2 regions of the Herbiconiux sp. 11R-BC genome follow, and region 2 is predicted to be linked to the other one. Evidence: riboswitches for the same ligand, from Rfam matches in the RefSeq annotation. Region 2 holds a riboswitch; the other holds the start of a gene.
The links. Region 2 has a riboswitch for glycine ahead of VD659_RS01770 (L-serine ammonia-lyase). Riboswitches for the same ligand answer to the same signal wherever they lie in the genome.

Region 1 (6,650 bases), on a different contig from region 2:
CTCGAGCTGGTCGATGAGCTCGAGGTAGCCGCTCACGTCGCTCTTCGGGGCGAAGGGATGCACGCCGGCGAACTCGCTCCAGGTGACGGCCTCCATCTCCGAGGCCGCGTTGAGCTTCATCGTGCACGAGCCGAGCGGGATCATCCCGCGGTCGAGCGCGTAGTCGTAGTCGGCGAGACGCTTGAGGTAGCGCATCATGCTCGTCTCGGAGCGGTGCGTGTTGAACACCGGATGCGTGAGGAAGTCGCTCTCGCGAGCCAGGTGCGCGGGCAGTCGCTCCGCTCCCCGGGCCACGAAGGCGAAGTCCCGCGACTCGGGGCCGCCGAAGGCGCGCGCCACGAGATGCACGTCGGCGAGGGTGGTGGTCTCGTCGACCGAGACGCCCACCGTGTCGGCGTCGACCCGCAGCAGGTTCGCGCCGAGCTCCTTCGCGGCCGCGACCACCGCATCCGCTCGCCCGGGAACGCGGGCGAGCAGAGTGTCGAAGAACTCGTCATGCGTCAGTTCGATGCCGAGCTCCTCCAGGTACGACGCCAGCAGCCCGGCGTGCCAGGCCACCTGCCGGGCGATCGCGCGCAGCCCGTCGGGCCCGTGGTAGACCGCGTACATGCCGGCCATCACGGCCAGCAGCACCTGGGCGGTGCAGATGTTCGAAGTGGCCTTCTCGCGCCGGATGTGCTGCTCGCGCGCCTGCAGACTGAGCCGGTAGGCGGGGTGGCCGGCCGCATCCACGCTCACGCCGACGAGCCGGCCGGGCAGTTGCCGCTCGAGACCCGCGCGCACCGACATGTAGCCGGCGTGCGGGCCACCGAAGCCCATCGGCACGCCGAAGCGCTGGGTGGTGCCGACGGCCACGTCGGCACCGAGCTCGCCGGGCGCGCGCAGCAGGGTGAGCGCGAGCAGATCGGCCGCCACCACCGCGATGCCGCCGGCCTCGTGCACGATCGAGATCACGTCGGCCGGGTCCCAGACCCGGCCGGAGGCGCCGGGGTACTGCACGAACACGCCGAACGCGCCGTCCGGCCCCGCGACCGCCGAGGCGAGCGGATGCGCGTGGTGCGACGGGTGGTCGACCGCGTCGAGCACGAGCTCCACGATCTCGATGCCCACGGCCTCGGCGCGGGAGCGCAGCAGCGACTTGGTCTGCGGGAAGGCGTCGGCGTCGACGATGAACCGCGCCGAGGTGGACTTGCTCGCCCGGCGCGCCAGGAGCATCCCCTCGACGGCCGCGGTGGACTCGTCGAGCATCGAGGCGTTCGCCGTGGCGAGCCCGGTGAGGTCGGAGACCATCGTCTGGAAGTTGATCAGCGCCTCGAGCCGCCCCTGCGAGATCTCGGGCTGGTAGGGCGTGTACGCGGTGTACCAGCTGGGGTTCTCGAGCACGTTGCGCTTGATGACGGCGGGGGTGACGGTGTCGTAGTAGCCGAGGCCGAGATACGACTTCGCCACGGTGTTGCGGGAGGCGAGCTCCCGCAGCTCCGCGACCGCCTCACGCTCGGTGGCGGCATCCGGGATCAACGACTCGCCGAGCGAGCGGTCGAGCTGGATGCTGCGCGGCACCGCCGCGGCCATCAGCTCGGCGACGCTCGCGTAGCCCACGGCCTCCAGCATGCGGGCCTGCGCCCGGGCATCCGTGCCGATGTGGCGCGAGGAGAAGGCGGACGGGGAGAGGGCAGTAGGGTCTGTCATCCGGTCACTCGCCGATCAGCGCGGAGTACTCGTCGAAGCTGAGCAGCGGCGGCAGCGCGCTGAACTCCACCTTGAGCAGCCAGCCCTCGCCCAGCGGGTCGCTGTTCACGAGCTCGGGCGAGTCCCCAACGGCGGAGTTCTTCTCGAGCACCGTGCCGTCGACGGGGGCGAAGAGCTCGCCGACCGACTTGGTGCTCTCGATCTCGCCCACGACGGTGCCGCCCGAGACCTCGGTGCCGGCGTCCGGCAGGTCGAGGTAGACGATGTCGCCGAGCTGGGCGGCGGCGTAGGCGGTGATGCCGATCGTGGCCGTGGTGCCGTCCACCAGCACCCACTCGTGCTCGGCGGTGTAGCGGAGTTCGTTCTGTTCGGGCATGTCAGTCCTTCTTCCGGCGGTAGAACGGGAGGGGGGTGGTGCGGAAATCGAGGCGTTTGCCCCGGATGTCGACGCTCACGACGGTGCCGGGTTCTGCGTACCGTGGGTCGACGTAGGCCAGGGCGACCGGATGCCCGAGGGTCGGCGACAGGGCGCCGCTCGTGACGAGGCCGATCGGGGTGTCGGTGTCGGGGGCTCCGCCGCCATCCGCGGGCGCGTACACGGCGTAGTCGGCGCGCGCGGCGCGCTTGCCCTCGGCGACGAGCCCCACGAGAACAGGAGCGCCCTCGGGGGCTCCGGCCTCCAGGGCCGCCTTGCCCACGAAGTCGGGCTTCGAGAGCACGGGCACCCGGCCGAGCCCCGCCTGCGAGGGGAAGGTCTCGAGCGAGAGCTCGTGGCCGTACAGCGGCATGCCGGCCTCGAGGCGCAAGGTGTCGCGGCTCGCGAGTCCGGCGGGAACGAGGCCGGCGGCGGATCCGGCGGCGACGATCGCGTTCCAGAGCGCTTCGGCGGCATCCGGATGCAGGTAGAGCTCGAAGCCGTCCTCGCCGGTGTAGCCGGTGCGGGCCACGAGAATCCGTTCGCCCTCGAAGGTGCCCGGGAGGCAGCGGTAGTAGCCGAGCTCGGCGAGCCCGGGGACGTCGACCCCGGCGGCGGCCTCGAGGATGCCGAGCGAGGCCGGGCCCTGCACCGCGATCAGCGCCACCCCGTCGCTCTCGTCGGCCAGCACGGCGTCGAAGCCGTCCGCTCGCTCCGCGAGGGCGGCGGCGACGGGCGCCCGGTTGGAGGCGTTGGCCACCACGAAGAACTCCGCGTCGCCGACGCGGTACACCACGAGATCGTCGATGATACCGCCCGTGGGCGCCAGCAGCAGGCTGTACTTGGCCTGCCCGAGCTCGATCGCCGAGAGACGCCCGGCGAGCGCGAAGTCGAGGAAGGCGCCCGCCTGCGGGCCGCTCACGCGGAACTCCGCCATGTGCGAGAGGTCGAACAGGCCCGCCGACGAGCGCACCGCGTGGTGCTCGGCGAGGTCGCTCGAGTAGCGCACCGGCATCTGCCAGCCGGCGAAGTCGGTGAAGGTGGCACCGGCGGCCACGTGCACGGCGTGCAGAGGCGAGTAGCGGGGCGCGGAGGCGTCGGCCTGGGCGGGCTCGCCCGGCGTGCCGTGCTGCAGGAGGTGCGGTGAATCCACTGGCGTCGTCATGAGTTCTCCGGTGTCGTCGCAGAGTCGCCCCTGCGCGGGTCGGGAGCGCTGTGCGCTCGTGAGAACTCCCCCTCTGTCATCGTGCCTGAGAGATTCACGTCGCGCCCGGCATCCCGGTCGTTCGACGCTTTCACCGTGGGCGAGCCGCTGTCAATGCCGCGGACTGCTTTCCAGAGTGGCCAGTTCGACGCGGTACGGGGACCTGAGAGATTATCGGAGAGGATTGCTCCTTCGGTGCCACCGGGCTGGACTGCCCGGACGGCTCTCCCGCGTCGGCCTGATGGCCGGCGGTATTCAGTTGTGGTGAAGTGCTCGAGGCGCCTCGCGAACGAGCATAGCGCCGATCGTCAGGAGCGATCGCCCTCGATCAGGCGCGTCGCACGCGGTACTGGTTGACCAGGGGGCAGTCGAAGGGGTCGGGAGCGGCGAGACCCACCTTGTTCATGTAGGTGATGACCTGCTTGTGCGCCTCGAGCAGCGAGGTCTGCGTGTACGGGATCTTGTGCGTGGCGCAGTACTCCTCGACGATCGGGCGCACCTTCACCAGGTGCGGCCGGGGCATCGACGGGAAGAGGTGGTGCTCGGTCTGCAGGTCGAGGCCGCCCATGAAGATGGTCATGCCCCAGCCGCCCTTGATGTTGCGGGAGGAGAGCACCTGCTTCGAGAGGAAGTCGACGCGCGAGCCGGCCGGGAAGATCGTCATGCCCACGTGGTTGGGGGCGAAGGATGCTCCCATGTAGAGGCCGAACACGGCCAGCTGCACGCCGAGGAAGGCGAACGCCATGCCGATGGGAAGGAAGTAGAAGACGACCGCGATGTAGGCGACGAGGCGCACACCGATGAACCAGAGCTCGAGCTTGCGGCCCTGCACCGGTCCGCGGGCGAACAGCGTCTTGAACGACAGGTAGTGCAGGTTGATGCCCTCGAGCAGCAGCAGCGGGTAGAGCGCCCAGCCCTGGCGGCGCACCAGCCAGGCGGCGATTCCGCGCGTCTTGGCAGCATCCTCTTCGAGGAACACCACGGTGTCGGGGTCGATGTCGGGGTCTTTGCCCACGGTGTTCGGGTTGCCGTGGTGGCGGGTGTGCTTCGTCATCCACCAGGTGTAGCTCATGCCCACGAAGGCGGTGGCGAGGGTGCGGCCGGCGCGGTCGTTGGCCTTGCCCGACTCGAACACCTGACGGTGCGAGGCCTCGTGAGCCAAGAAGGCGAACTGGGTGAAGATGATGCCGAGTGCGCCCGCGATCAGCAGCTGGTACCAGGTGTCACCCAGCAGCACGAAGCCGACTCCGGCGCCCAGCAGGGCGAGAACGAGCACCGAGAACATCACGATGTAGAAGGTGCGGCGCTTTCGCAGCAATCCCATGTCCTTCACCGTGGCCAGCAGCTCGGAATAGGCGGCCGTCGGATGCGCGGCCCCTGTCTTCCGGGGGGATGTGGCGCGCGGGGTGGGGCTGTTGGTGATGCTCACTGGGCCTTCTCACTGGAGTCGTGTTCGACTTCACAGCCGCGGTGCGAGCGAATTGCCCTCGTTCAGATGTTCTCAACTTAGGGGGTGAACCTGCGGATTGACCCGGGACACGGTGAACACCGAGCGTCAATCCTGCCCCGGTCCTGCCCCGGTCGGGGTGACCGCGGGCACGAAAAAACCCGCGCCGCCGAAGCGGACGCGGGTTCTTCGAAGGGGAGAACTACGCGATGGGCGTGATGTTCTCGGCCTGCAGGCCCTTGCGGCCCTGGGTGACGTCGAACTCGACGCGCTGGTTCTCTTCGAGGTTCTTGTAGCCGTTGCCGGTGATGCCGGAGTGGTGGGCGAACACGTCTTCTCCACCGTCATCGGGGGAGATGAAGCCGAAGCCCTTTTCGGAGTTGAACCATTTCACGGTGCCTTGAGGCATTGTTTTCTCTTTTCGAGGTAAGCGGTTCCGCCTGTCGGAACCTACCGTCGCGGTGTACTTTGTTCCGCTCCTCAGAAAAACAAGCCCTGCCCCGAAACCGAGGCGAAGACCCTATTCAAGATTCATGGGTAACACAACAACTGGGACCAGCTTACCCGCGCCCTGAGCTTTTGGCTACGGTCTGCGCATCGAGTCGGCCTGCAGTTCGCCGCCGGAGCATCTAGAATTCTCGTGCCGCTGTCTGCGCACGTCCCCGCTGCCGCCTGAAAGGTCGACGATCATCGCCCCGCTAAGCATCCCGAGTCCCGACCAGGCCTTCGCCTCGTTCCCCGTGTTCGGGCTGACGATCCACACCTACGCACTCTGCATCCTCGCGGGCATCATCGCGGCGATGTTCATCGTGAACCACCGCCTCACCAAGCGCGGCGGCGAATCCGGCATCGTGATCGACATCGTGCTCTGGGCGGTGCCGCTCGGCATCATCGGCGCTCGCGTCTACCACGTGCTCACCCACGTGGGCGACTACTTCTATCCCGGCGCCGACCTCTGGAAGGTCGTGCAGATCTGGGACGGCGGCAACGCGCTGTACGGCTCGCTCATCGGCGGAGCGCTCGGCGCCTACATCGGCTGCCGCATCACGGGCATCCGCCTCTGGTCGTTCGCCGACGCGCTCGCCCCGGCGATGCTCGTGGCGCAGGCGCTGGGCCGCCTCGGCAACTGGTTCAACCAGGAGCTCTACGGCCTCCCCACGACGCTTCCGTGGGGACTGCAGATCGATCCGAAGGTGAGCCCCGCGTTCCCCGCGGGCCTTCCTGCCGACACGCTGTTCCACCCGCTCTTCCTCTACGAGATCATCTGGAACCTCGTGGGCGTCGCTCTGCTGCTCCTCCTCGAGCGCCGCTTCCGCCTGCGCTGGGGCAAGCTGTTCGCTCTCTACCTCATCTGGTACGGCCTCGGCCGCAGCTGGCTCGAGGCCATCCGCATCGACCCCACGAGCGACGGCTTCCTCGGCATCCCCGCCAACATCTGGGCCTCGTTCGTCGCGATCCTGCTCGGCATCGTGCTCTTCGTCGTGCAGAGCCGTCGCCACCCCGGCCTCGAGACCTCGGTCTACCGTGAGGGCCGCGGTCCGCGGATCGAGGCGCCGAAGAAGGGCGCCGGCGACCCGAGCGACACCGACGCGGACGCCGATGCGAGCGACAGCGACACCTGGACGGATGCGGAACTCACCTCGGTGGGCTCCGGCGAGTCCTCGACCTCTTCCTCGGAGAAGAAGGCCGACTGAGCAGCCACGGGATCTCACTGCAGAACTAGCGAGGAGCGACACCCTGTTCGGTGTCGCTCCTCGCTATTTCTGCAAGTTCTACCAGCGCGCGTCTCAGTCCGCCAGAGCGACGGCACCCGTCACCTGCGCCTGCATCGCCGCGGGCAGCTCGCGCAGTCGGCGGCGGTCACGGATGCACACGAAGCCCACGCAGACCACCCA
Region 2 (6,650 bases):
CCGCTGCGGAGGCGTCGGTGGCGGAGTCGGCGTCGGCGTCGGCGTCGGCGTCGGCGTCGGAGGAGGAGACGCCCGCGGCGACGCCCGTCGCGGCCGCGAGCCGGGCATCCGTCGCCGTCTGCGCATCCGGCGTCTCGTCCTGCTCGTTCAGCCACTCGATCAGCAGCTCGATCGTCGTGATCGGCAGTCCTTCGCGCGCCGCCGTGGCGTGCAGCTCCTCCAGGCGCATCGCGGAGCCGTCGTCGGCGATCATCTCGCCGATCACGCCCACCGGTGAGAGCCCGGCGGCGCGCATCAGCTCCACCGCGGCCTCGGTGTGGCCGGGGCGGTCGCGCACGCCGCCGTCGACCGCCCGCACGGGCAGGATGTGCCCGGGCCGGATGAAGGTCACCGGCGTCGACGCGGGGTCGGCCAGCAGGTTGAGGGTGCGCGCGCGGTCGTGGGCGTTGATGCCCGTGGTGATGCCGGTGGCCGCGTCGGCGCTGATCGTGTAGGCGGTGCGCCGGGTGTCCTCGTTGTTCACGACCATGGGGGGCAGCGCCAGCCGGTCGGCGAGCTCGCCCGGCATGGGGGCGCAGAGGTAGCCGGAGGTGTTGCGCACCATCCAGGCGATCCACTCGGGGGTCGCGAGCGCGGCCGAGAGGATGGCGTCGCCCTCGTTCTCGCGGTCGGCCGCGTCGGAGACGAGCACGGGCTTGCCGGCGCGCAGCGCGTCGAGCACCTCGGACATGGGGGAGAACGTGGTCGTCATGAGTGGCTCCTCTCGGCGCCGGGCAGGGCGCTCCCGACCAGACCGAGCGACACGAGCCGCTCGACGTGCCGGGCCAGGATGTCGGTCTCGAGGTTCACCCGGTCGCCGACGGCGAGGCCGCCGAGCGTGGTGGCCGCGAGCGTCTCGGGGATGAGCGACACCTCGAACCAGTGCGAGCCGTCGGCCTCGTCGCCGAGGCCCGAGACCGTGAGCGAGACGCCGGAGACCGAGATGGAGCCCTTGTCCACAACGAGCGGCGCGAGTTCGTCCCCGAGGCTGAAGCGCAGCACGCTCCAGGCCTCGCCGGGCGTCACGCTCAGCACCCGGGCGGTGCCGTCGACGTGGCCCTGCACGATGTGGCCGCCGAGGCGGTCGCCCACCCGGGCGGCGCGCTCGAGGTTCACGCGGTCGCCCGGCGCGAGGCTGCCGATGGTCGACATGCTGAGTGTCTGCTTCATCACGTCCGCGGTGAAGGTGTCGTCGGTCTGGCCGATGACGGTGAGGCACACGCCCTGCACCGAGATCGAGTCGCCGTGGCGCGCGTCGCTCACCGCGAGAGGCGCGCGGACCGTGATGACGGCCGCGTCGGCGGTCTCGTCGAGGGCGAGCACTTCGCCGAGCTCTTCGATGATTCCCGTGAACACCGCTACTCCTTCGTGGGCGCCCAGGCGCCCGGTCGTGGTCGTGCGACGAGGCGGATGTCGTCGCCCAGTCTGCTGAGGTCTGTGATGGTGAGACGGCGCTGCGCCTCGATGGTGCCGACGCCGAGTTCGGTGAGGGCCGTGCGGGGGCCGCCGAGCAAGGTCGGGGCCAGGTAGACGAGCACCTCGTCGGCGAGGCCGGCGGCGAGGAACGCGCTCGCCAGCGTGGGCCCGCCCTCCACGAACACCGAGCGCACCTCGTCGGCGTAGAGCGCGTCGAGCACGTCGGCGAGTTCGTGCGTGGCGTAGTGACGGAGGGGCAGCGGATGCTCGCGCAGCCGCGACCCGGAGGGCACGGCCCGCGTGCCGATCACCACGGGCGCGGGCTGATGGGGGAACAGTGCGCCGTCGGCGTCGGGGTCGCGCGCCGTCAGCGCCGGGTCGTCGGCGAGGACGGTGCCGGTGCCCACCACGATCGCGTCGGCCTCGGCGCGACGCCGGTGCACGTCGGCGCGGGCTTCCGGGCCCGTGATCCACTGGCTCGTGCCGTCGGCCGCGGCGGCACGACCGTCGAGGCTCGACGCCCACTTCACCGTCACGAAGGGCCGGTGCAGGCGCACGCTGGTCAGCCACGGGCGGATGAACTCCTCCGCCGCTTCGGCGAGCAGGCCCTGCTGCACGTCGACGCCGGCCGCGCGCATCCGTTCGGCGCCGCCCGCGGAGCGCACACCCGGATCGGCGATCGCGAACACGACGCGGGCGACCCCGGCCTCGATCAGGGCGATGCTGCACGGGCCGGTGCGGCCCTGGTGGTTGCACGGCTCCAGGGTGACGACGGCGGTGGCTCCTGCGGCGAGCGCCGGGTCGGTCAGCGCGCTCAGCGCGTCCACCTCGGCGTGCGGCGTGCCGGCGCCGCGGTGCCAGCCCTCGGCGAGCACCTCGCCGGCGGGGGAGAGCAGAACACAGCCGACCTGCGGGTTCACGCCGTGGCGCGGGCCGCGCGACGCGAGTTCGAGCGCGCGGGCCATGGCCTCGGCCTCACTCAGAACTGCGCTCATCTCGTCCTCGGTCTCGTCATCGACGGACTCCGGGGTTGCGCTGAAGCAGCGCCCGCGGGTCGCCAGGAACGACGGAACCCGCGCGTGCATCCTCCCATCCGGACTGAGGCTGGTCTTCCGACCTGCCATAACCGTCGGTCTCGGAATTCCACCGAATCAACCTCCGGCGCCCTGTCACCAGGTCGCCGTCAGCTCGCGGACTGTCACCGCCGGTTCAGAATCTCACTGACCCCGGAGCACGTTGCTTACATCTCTTTATAGCTCAACGCGCGGGCCGGACGCATATTCCCGGTCACTTCACGACGCATTCGGATGCGGGAAAGACCGTGACCGTCTCGTGACCTTCTCGAATCGCCGCTTCGGAATCAGTCAGGGTATCGTGAAATCGTTCGGGTTCGCGATGTGGCGCTGAAAGGGTCATTGGCGTCTTCTGTTCGGTTTCCCCAGCTACGCTCAGCATTCCCCTGGAAGATACGACAAGTCCTCTTCTTGTATTCGTACGTCAGAATCGGTTGATCATCCATGAGCAGTGCCTCTCTTACACGGACCCGTGTCCGCATTCTGGCAACGGAATTCATTCGCTTCGGTCTTGTGGGTGGCCTCGGATTCATCGTCGACTTCGGCGTCTTCAACCTCTTGCGCGCCACGGTCTTCGACCCCGCGGTCGTGCACGGCGGTTCGGTCATGGCCAAGATCGTGTCGACGGTGCTGGCGATCCTCGTCAACTGGCTGGGCAACCGCTACTGGGCCTTCAAGGAGCGCCGTCGGGCCGACATGGCCCGCGAGAGCTTCGAGTTCTTCTTCGTGAGCCTGCTGGGCATGGGCATCGGCCTCGGCGTGCTGTGGGTGTCCCACTACGGCCTGCACTTCACCTCGCTCTTCGCCGACAACGTGGCCAACGTCATCGGCCTCGTGCTCGGCGCCGTCTTCCGCTTCGCGCTCTACCGCCTCTGGGTGTTCGCACCGGGCCGCTCGAGCGCGGGTGCCGCGGCCACCGCGGCTGCGGCGGCGGCCGCCAAGGTGGAGTCGGTGGGCAAGACCACCTCGATGTCCTGAGCTCGCTCCCCGTTCGCCGCTGAACTGCCGGCGGGCGCCCCTCTGGCGCCGCACCTGTCGATGAGGTAGGTTCGGGCCCATCGAACACGCCTTCGTGTCACGGCGGGAGAGTCCTCCCGAGAACCGTCGGGCAGGCGCCGTAGGAGCAATTCCTCTCCGGGAAACTCTCAGGCCCCCGCACCGCCGTGGCCGGCCCTGACTGCCACCGGCAGGCGGAGCCGGGCGACTCTGAAGAGCGAGCCGAGTGGCGCATCCGCAGCACCCGGCTCCACCGAAGGGGCAAGCGGCCACCGCCGCGGAATCTCTCAGGTCAGGGACAGAGTGGAGAGGCAGAACCGGCGTCGCATCGGCGACCCCGGCCGCCTCGGCAGGAGTCCCCATGACACTCAGCGTCTTCGACCTCTTCTCGGTGGGCATCGGCCCGTCGAGCTCGCACACCGTGGGGCCGATGCGGGCGGCCGCGTCGTTCGTCGCGGGCATCCGGTCGCTCGTCGACGACGTGGCGTCGTTGCGGGTCGACCTCTACGGATCACTGGCGGCCACCGGAGTCGGGCACGGCACACCGATGGCGGTGCTGCTCGGGCTGGAGGGCTACCGGCCCGAGACGGTGACGCCCGAGGAGGTGGATGCGCGGCGCGCTGCCCACGAGCGCGGCGAGCCCGTGCTGCTCGGGGGAACGCATCCGGTGCCGTTCGGGCCTGAATCGCTCGTCATGCATCCGCTCACCGTGCTGCCGCGGCACACCAACGCGGTGCGGCTGACGGCCTTCGACGCCCAGGGGGAGGCGCTCGCCACGGAGACGTACTACTCCGTCGGTGGAGGATTCGTAGAGCGCGACGGTGGGGATGATGCGCCGGAGGCATCCGGTGCGGTCGTCCCGTACCCGTTCCGCACCGCGTCCGAGCTGGTGGGCCACGCCCGGTCCACCGGTCTCGGCTTCGGCGGAGTGATGCTCGCGAACGAGGTGGCGCTCGGCGGCGATCGCGACTCCGAGCGGCGGCCCGGCGCCGTCGGTGACGCCGTCGACGAGGTGCGGGCGCGGCTGCTCGCCATCCGTGACGTCATGGATGCCTGTGTGCAGACGAGCCTGGCGCGCACCGGCGTGCTGCCCGGAGGCCTCGGCGTGCGGCGCCGTGCGCCCGAGTGGCGCGAGCGACTGCGCCGGGAAGACCCCGAGCGCGCGCCCGAGTTCTGGCAGGAGTGGGTCAACCTCGTCGCACTCGCCGTGAACGAGGAGAACGCCACCGGGGGCCGCGTGGTCACCGCCCCCACGAACGGCGCGGCCGGTATCGTGCCGGCGGTGCTGCACTACGCCCGGCGCTACCTCGCCGTGGGGCTCTCCGACGACGAGGTGTGCGTCCGGTTCCTGCTCGCCGCCGCGGCCGTCGGCGTGCTCTACAAGGAGCAGGCCTCGATCTCCGGGGCAGAAGTGGGCTGTCAGGGCGAAGTCGGCTCGGCCTCGTCGATGGCGGCCGCCGGGCTCGCCGAGGTGATGGGCGGCACGCCCGAGCAGGTGGAGAACGCGGCCGAGATCGCGATGGAGCACAACCTCGGGCTCACCTGCGACCCGATCGGCGGGCTGGTACAGATCCCCTGCATCGAGCGCAATGCGATCGCCGCGTCGAAGGCCATCAACGCGGCCAAGATGGCGCTCTGGGGCGACGGCAGCCATCACGTGAGTCTCGACCAGGTGATCGCGACCATGCGGGAGACCGGGCGCGACATGAGCTCGAAGTACAAGGAGACCTCGCTCGGCGGCCTCGCCGTGAACGTGGTGGAGTGCTGACGGCCGGGTGCTGACGGCCGGGTGCTGACGGTTACTGTGGAGTGGTGACGTCGAACGCCGGTTCTGCTCGCTGGGCGAGTCTCGCCCGGGCCTCCCTCGCGCCGGCGCGCGCCTTCCAGGCCTCGGCCCGCACGCCGCTGCTGCAGGTGCTGAAGACCGCCGCGGCCGCCGTCATCGCCTGGATCGTCTGCTCGCTCATCGCGCCGGGGCAGCCGCCCGTGTTCGGTGCGATCGCCGCGATCATCGTGGTGCAGCCGAGTGTGAACCAGTCGTTCAGCCGGGCCGTCGAGCGGTCCATCGGCGTGATCGTCGGCGTCGTGGTGGCCTACCTCGTGGCGCTCGTGTTCGGGGCGCCGAGCTGGCTCATCCTGGCCGCCATCGTCATCTCGCTGCTGATCGGCTGGGCGCTGCGGTTCCCGCAGTCGTCGACCGTGCAGATCCCGATCAGCGCGATGCTCGTGCTCTCGATCGGTGCGAACACGCCGGGCTACGCGGTGGAGCGCATCATCGAGACCATCATCGGCGCGGTGCTGGGCGTCATCGTGAACTGGCTGATCGTGCCGCCCGTGGCCATCCGCCCGGCCCACGAGGCCGTCGCGGCGCTCGGCCGCGAGGTGGCCGAGACTCTGGACGGTCTCGCGGTGGTGCTGAGCTCGCCCACCGACGAGAAGTACCGCGTGCAGCTCCTGGTGGAGGGCCGGCTGCTGCGGCCGATGCAGGCGAAGGCGCAGGCCGCCATCGACACCGCGCTCGAGAGCCTCAAGTTCAATCCTCGGCGCAACACCCACCGTCAGGTGCTCACGACCGACGCGGAGCTGCTCACCATGCTCGGCATCGTCGTGACCCGCGTGCTCGGCATGGCGCGGGCGCTCAACGACCACTTCGACGAGGCCCTGCACGAGGAGCCCCTGGCGACGGCGATCGCCGAGGAGATCCGCCGGGCCGCCCACGATCTCCGGCTCGTGATGGTGAACGCGGCGCTGCCCGTCGGCGAAGCCGAGACGCTCGCCGACGAGGTGCCCGCGCTCACCTCACCGCTGCAGGCGGTCGTGCCCGACCCGAGTCACTGGATCCTGATCGGGTCGCTGCTCGAAGACCTGCGCCGGGTGCGCGAGGAGATCGTGGGCGCGAGCGACGAGGCCCGCTGAGGGCGCGCCGCCCTCAGCGGTGGCGGCGCAACGGCGGCAGGAAGCCGACGCGGTCGTAGACCGTGGCGAGCGTCTGCTCGGCGACCGCGTTGGCCTTCTCGGCGTTGGCGGCGAGGATGCGATCGAGCTCCGCCGGGTCTTCGAGCAGTTCGAGGGTGCGGGTGCGGATGGGCTCCACCGTCTCGACCACGATCGCCGCGAGGGCCTTCT

Region 1: another riboswitch for glycine. It lies ahead of gcvT (glycine cleavage system aminomethyltransferase GcvT); the one in region 2 lies ahead of VD659_RS01770 (L-serine ammonia-lyase).

The regions. Positions count from the first base shown of each region.
Region 1 covers NZ_JBCEBO010000005.1:85,477-92,126, reverse strand. Annotated here, with positions in the region: gene gcvP (aminomethyl-transferring glycine dehydrogenase) at 1-1,689, opposite strand, end outside; gene gcvH (glycine cleavage system protein GcvH) at 1,694-2,065, opposite strand; gene gcvT (glycine cleavage system aminomethyltransferase GcvT) at 2,067-3,269, opposite strand; glycine riboswitch at 3,336-3,448, opposite strand; glycine riboswitch at 3,450-3,549, opposite strand; gene VD659_RS13195 (fatty acid desaturase family protein) at 3,637-4,731, opposite strand; gene VD659_RS13190 (cold-shock protein) at 4,958-5,164, opposite strand; gene lgt (prolipoprotein diacylglyceryl transferase) at 5,496-6,449, shown strand; gene VD659_RS13180 (hypothetical protein) at 6,543-6,650, opposite strand, start outside.
Region 2 covers NZ_JBCEBO010000001.1:394,402-401,051, reverse strand. Annotated here, with positions in the region: gene ribA (GTP cyclohydrolase II) at 1-751, opposite strand, end outside; gene VD659_RS01785 (riboflavin synthase) at 748-1,395, opposite strand; gene ribD (bifunctional diaminohydroxyphosphoribosylaminopyrimidine deaminase/5-amino-6-(5-phosphoribosylamino)uracil reductase RibD) at 1,398-2,450, opposite strand; FMN riboswitch at 2,532-2,693, opposite strand; gene VD659_RS01775 (GtrA family protein) at 3,042-3,506, shown strand; glycine riboswitch at 3,600-3,699, shown strand; glycine riboswitch at 3,725-3,836, shown strand; gene VD659_RS01770 (L-serine ammonia-lyase) at 3,886-5,292, shown strand; gene VD659_RS01765 (FUSC family protein) at 5,337-6,440, shown strand; gene trpS (tryptophan--tRNA ligase) at 6,454-6,650, opposite strand, start outside.